DNA from 2 places in the Shewanella sp. ENK2 genome. Region 2 is predicted to be linked to the other one. Evidence: riboswitches for the same ligand, from Rfam matches in the RefSeq annotation. Region 2 holds a riboswitch; the other holds the start of a gene.
What was found. A riboswitch is a leader RNA that binds a small molecule or an ion and turns the genes downstream of it on or off. The one in region 2 is predicted to bind thiamine pyrophosphate.
Positions count from the first base shown of each region.

Region 1: linked by a shared signal. The riboswitch ahead of thiC (phosphomethylpyrimidine synthase ThiC) and the one ahead of ACGEDC_RS17260 (TonB-dependent receptor) in region 2 are both predicted to bind thiamine pyrophosphate.

Region 1 is NZ_CP171406.1:4,107,818-4,110,941, reverse strand. Features, by position in the region: gene thiD (bifunctional hydroxymethylpyrimidine kinase/phosphomethylpyrimidine kinase) at 1-301, opposite strand, end outside; gene thiC (phosphomethylpyrimidine synthase ThiC) at 305-2,323, opposite strand; TPP riboswitch at 2,543-2,641, opposite strand; gene ACGEDC_RS17965 (hypothetical protein) at 2,838-3,124, opposite strand, start outside.
Region 2 is NZ_CP171406.1:3,939,191-3,942,314, forward strand. Features, by position in the region: gene hinT (purine nucleoside phosphoramidase) at 1-10, shown strand, start outside; partial or broken gene ACGEDC_RS17245 (PaaI family thioesterase) at 58-357, shown strand; partial or broken gene ACGEDC_RS17250 (PaaI family thioesterase) at 595-1,043, shown strand; gene ACGEDC_RS17255 (YcfL family protein) at 1,104-1,496, shown strand; TPP riboswitch at 1,812-1,921, shown strand; gene ACGEDC_RS17260 (TonB-dependent receptor) at 1,996-3,124, shown strand, end outside.

The sequences.
Region 1 (3,124 bases), 170 kb from region 2:
ATTCAAGCTGTTTTTGATTGGCAATTAAGCCAATTTTTATTGCTGATGGCGCTAAATCCTCGGCCAAAGCATTTAGCTGGCCGAGTAACATTTCTTGAGAAACAGCGTCAACCTTTGCAACAGTCACGGAATTTTGCGCCGTCAATGCTGTGATAACACTGCAGCCAAAGCATGATAAATCATTAATTGTCGCTAAATCGGTTTGTATTCCTGCGCCTCCACCACTATCAGAGCCAGCAATCGTCCAAACGATAGGCTTGGCACTTTGTGGTTGTTGACGCTGTTGATGAAATTGGTCCATGAATCACCTCTCAACAGACTCAGATTCCAATTCCATTTCAAGCTTATCGCTCGTCTTATTGAGTGGTTGATAGATTTCTGACCCTGTGGCTTTAAATTCAGCCGACTTTTGTGCCATGGCCGCTTCAATATGCTGAGGATCATTAACCTGAGAAGCACTAAATGCAGTTGCATCTACCACAGAAATGGTTTGAGAAACCACGTTATTACCTGCTTCACGTTCTTGTTTGGCAGCGTAATCACGTACTTCTTGCGTGATTTTCATCGAGCAGAATTTAGGGCCACACATTGAGCAAAAGTGCGCGACTTTAGCGGATTCTTGTGGCAATGATTCATCGTGATACGCCCTTGCTGTATCAGGGTCTAAACCTAGGTTATATTGATCTTCCCAACGAAACTCAAAACGGGCTTTAGATAAGGCATTATCACGAATTTGTGCGCCAGGGTGCCCCTTGGCAACATCCGCAGCATGAGCCGCAATTTTATAAGCGATTAACCCTTGCTTAACGTCTTCTTTATTTGGCAGACCTAAATGCTCTTTAGGCGTGACATAACACAGCATTGCAACGCCATACCAGGCCATTTGCGCAGCACCAATACCTGACGTAAAGTGATCATATCCAGGAGCTATATCTGTAGTTTGAGGGCCTAAAGTATAAAACGGCGCTTCATCACAGTGAGCCAATTGTTTTTCCATATTCACTTTAATGAGCTGCATTGGTACATGCCCAGGACCTTCGATAATGGTTTGAACATCATACTCCCATGCCACTTTAACCAATTCGCCTAACGTTTCTAATTCTGCAAATTGCGCTTCATCATTGGCATCAGCAATACTGCCTGGGCGCATGCCATCACCTAGTGACAGTGACACGTCATATGCGGCGCAAATCTCACAAATTTCTCTAAAATGCTCGTATAAAAAACTTTCTTTATGATGGCTTAAACACCACTTCGCCATGATCGAACCACCACGAGAAACAATGCCAGTCAGTCGTTTTGCTGTCATTGGCACATAGCGAAGCAATACCCCAGCATGAATCGTGAAGTAATCAACCCCTTGCTCAGCTTGCTCAATCAAAGTATCTCTAAACACTTCCCATGTTAAATCTTCAGCAACGCCATTAACTTTTTCAAGCGCTTGATAAATGGGTACAGTTCCAATCGGCACAGGCGAATTACGAATGATCCATTCACGGGTTTCATGAATATAACGACCAGTGGATAAATCCATCACCGTATCGGCGCCCCATCGAGTTGACCAGACAAGTTTTTCTACTTCTTCTTCAATAGACGAGGTCACCGCTGAGTTGCCAATATTAGCATTCACTTTAACCAAAAAATTTCGGCCAATGATCATTGGCTCAGCTTCAGGGTGATTGATGTTAAGCGGGATAATTGCTCTACCACGAGCCACTTCTGAACGAACGAATTCAGCAGTTATTGGCTGACCTATACTTGCCCCAAAGGCTTCTCCTTGAGCTTTTTGAGTTAAGATCTTATCGGTAACCTGCTCCCGAGCCATGTTTTCACGAATCGCGATGTATTCCATTTCAGGAGTAATAATCCCCTGTCGAGCATAATGCATCTGTGTAACACACTTGCCCGTTTTGGCGCGTTTAGGAGACACTAAAGCCTCGAAACGTAAATGATCTAACCCATCGTCAGCTAATCTTTGCTGAGTAAAATTAGAACTAACCCCTTTAAGCTGCTCAGTATCTTCACGCTCTTCAATCCATGCTTGTCTAAATTTGTTTAAACCTAGACGGACATTAATTTTGGCTTCAGGATCTGAATAAGCCCCCGCGCAATCATAAACTTTTATTGGTGGGTTTGACTCGGTAACCGGATTCTCGTCATTGCCACCAATAATGGTGTCCGTTTGATGAATTTGGCGCATGCCGACTCGCAAATCATCTCGAGAGCCTGTCAGATAAATTTTTTCAGAGTTAGGATGTTGTAGTGGTTTTAGCGTATCAATAAACGCTTGGGCTTGTTCACGGGTTTGACGACGATTTGACATTAGCAACCTCAAAGTTAATTAAATAGAGTTGCTTGTCTGGAGAATGATGTTGATGACGAGCGAGTTATAAAAACTCCGTAATTTGCTGATGCAGTTTACTCAAAAATGATCCTTGAGCGTAAACTTTCTATGCTTTTACATTAGAAATAATTTGCTAGAAACAAAGCATAAACGGCTTTATTTTGAAGCGAATCATTTACACGCTAAGCAAAAAAACGAGCAAATTAACTGCTTGTTTCCTTCGCAGGTTTTAACCTGATCAGGTTCAACGGATCCCGAATAAACGGTCTCAGCCATAAGGCACTCCGACAAGATGTCAGCAGTATACTCAGCTTAAATAACAAATTACAAGTGAATTTATATCAAGCCACTTCACCTTACGTTCGAAAATTACGTTAAGGTAATAACCTGAAAATATTATATATACTTCAAATTAACTTATTTAAATATAAGTTGAATGAATATTAATGAAAGCAAATAACTTAAATAAATCTCCAACAAACGAATAAATCATTTAGGGAAGTCGAATTTTAGCTAACCTTTTCTCAATTGACTTTGAAATGGCTTTCTTCATTTTGGCACTATCACAGGGCTCTGCATAACCTAACCCTTCAGCATGAGGATTTATTTGCGTAGGCAGTTTAACAACACGATAGCAGGTATCACCTTGACGCATAATTCGATTCGGATCTAAACGGTGATCAAATGTTGTTGCTTGACGAGTATCTTCAATAATAATGAGTTCAATATCTTCCATCTCCGGTGTCATTTCACTCACACTTGCGCCACTGTTTGATGTTG
Region 2 (3,124 bases):
TAAAGACTAAGTAGCCATTAATGAAAATAAACAAGTGAGTTTTTCCCGTTAACTGAAGTGGCCACACGTTTTGTTGGCCAGTTAGCACATTGTCGTCGTTTACAAATCTCGGTACTTGAGGCCAGTGAGCACCATGTACTGTTAGAGTTGCCATATAGTCAGGACATTATTGGCGATCCTGATACTGGTGTTATTCATGGTGGTGTCGTCACTACGTTAATTGATACTGCGTCTGGTACGGCAGTGGTCAGTGCGATTTTAGAAAAATATCAATCATTAGAAATATCACCCACGTTAGATTTACGGGTTGATTATATGAAACCTGCAGAGCCAGATAAGCCTATTTTCGCTTTTGCAGAGTGCTATCGTTTATCCTCTAATGTTGCTTTTACTCGTGCAATTGCTTACCAAGACAGTATTGATGATCCCATTGCTCATGCTGTTGGTTCCTTTATGCGTATTAGCCCTGAAATGGTGGGGGAAGAGTTTCGTCAGGCATTAATGGGTGAATCAGATATCAAGGTCAATGAGTTAGCGACTGAGAATGGGACTACACTTACTAAAGAAGCAACTACTCAGGCAAGTCTTACTGATATTGTGGCGGCAGAAATTAATGTCCATGATATTGTAAAACGAGCAATAGACTTAAACGATTACAGTTATTTACTGGCGAAAGTGCCTTATACACAATTCATTGGCATGAGTGTTAATCGCTTTGGTGATGAAATGGTGTTTAAATTACCCGCTAAAGACGACAATATCGGTAATCCTATTTTACCTGCCATTCATGGTGGCGTGATTGCTGGCTTTATGGAAATGTCTGCCATCGTGCAACTAATGGTGTTTATGCAAGCTAAAAAGTGCCAAAAATAATCGATTTTTCAATTGATTATTTACGAGCAGGTTTGCATCAAGATACGTTTGCAGAGTGTAAAATTACTCGCCAAGGTCGCAGAGTTGCAAATGTGAGTATTAATTGTTGGCAAACAAACAGAAAACAGCTTATTGCGACAGCAAGAGCGCACTTCTTGTTAGATCAATAATAAGATGACTGAAGCGCTTTAATACCTATGGGATTCACATTCACAGTGTTAAAAGGATAAATGATGAAGATTTCAATCGTAATAGTAACCTTATTTTTGTTGATGACTGGTTGTGCAAATCACACCGCTGGATTATCTGCAGGATCTAATGGTGTTGTTCGAGTCGACAATAATTCATTTTCCCGAGAAGTTGGTATTGAGCAAGTCAGAGTCCGCACTCAAGCTGATTTACTGCAAGGCTCTGCACTGATTTTAAGTAAAGTGTCTACTGATTTAAGACTGCAGTATAAATTTACTTGGTACGATGCAAACGACTTTACTATTGAAGATGAAGGCGTGAGTTGGAAATCATTAAAACTACACGGTAAGCAGCAAATGCAGGTGAGTGCGTTAGCGCCAAATGCCAATGCTACCCGGTTTGAAGTGTATGTAAGAAAAGCGTTTTCAAATTAATCCTAACGTCACTTGTTTAGAACGTTACGTGCATCATACCGTGCATAATTGGTGATGATTTAGTGATTCATTAGCCATTGGTTTTCTTCTCACTGAGTCCAATTTGGCCGCTAAATAAACTCATTATAAAACACCCAATAATCGGGTGTTTTTTTATGGCTTAAATACCACAATTTATGACAAGCCTTCGTGCTAGTACCATGCATTTTGTGCTCTTATTAATCATTCAATTGTTTCTGAAGCCAGCTTGTATTGATTTAGTTAATGAAAAGTGTTCACTAATAGTGTCGCACTTTAGTTGAATCGTTTATAATCCGCCTCGCCAAGGGGTGTTTGCGCTTTTCTCGTAAACTGAGATGTCTTATGACAAACCCTTAGAACCTGATCCGGCTAATACCGGCGTAGGAATGGGCTGCATGCTTTACTTGCTATTTTTGTCATGGATGCACAAACTAATTCACTATGCTTGCCGGATCTCAAAATGAATATTTGAGGTCCTATGTCTTTATTTAAATCAAAATCGCCTTTGGCGGTTGCCATTCTCGCCGCTTTATCTACTTCAGCTGTCGCTCAAACTGAAAACATTGAACGTGTTGCACCTAATGCCGAAAAAATGGAAGTGATTGTTGTTAACGCTGACTTTAGTGGTGTTGAACTTGAAAAAGTTCCATCGAGTGTCACTGTCATTGATAGCCAACAATTACAAGATGAAGGTGCTCAACATTTCGAAGACGTATTAAATTCAATCGCCAATTTTAACTGGTCTGGTGGCAGCTCGCGTCCTAAATATTTTCAAATTCGTGGTGTCGGTGAGCAAGAAGAATATCAAGGTGCCCCTAATTCATCGGTTGGTTTTATTGTTGATGATATCGATCTCTCGGGTATCGGCATGGTTTCTAGCATGTACGATATGCAACAAGTTGAAGTCCTTCGTGGACCTCAAGGTACCCAATACGGTGCTAATGCATTAGCGGGTTTAATATATTTAAAAAGTAACGATCCGACGGATGTGTTTGAGCATGGCGCCCAAGTGTCACTTGGTGATGACGACTTACAAACATTTTCTGGTTTTAGCTCTGGCCCACTGAGCGATTCAGGCAAATTATTATATCGCGTATCGCTTGAGCAGCACTCACAAAATGGCTACCGCGATAATACATATCTTGAGCGCGAAGATACCAATGCCCGTGATGAGTTTACCGCTCGTGCAAAATTACGCTGGTATGCTGCTGAAAATGTCCAATTAGACTTAACTTTACTGCATGCAAATTTTGACAATGGCTATGATGCATGGACATTAGACAATAATGGTTTTGAAACCATTACTGACAAGCCTGGTGTAGACAGCCAAAAAACCACAGGTGTAGGCTTTAAAGCTATTTTCTCTCAATTCGATACGTTTGAATTAACCTCATTGACCTCATATGCACAAACAGACCATCATCATAATTACGATGGTGACTGGGCTAACCCTGATTACTGGGCATCAAAAGAATGTCCAGCTTATGACGAGAATTGGGCTGTAATTGGTACTGAACCATGTGTTTATGATTACACTTGGGACAAACAAGGCGATCGTAAAACCATTTCTCAAGAATTCCGCATTAGCTCAAATGATGCAGGTCGAA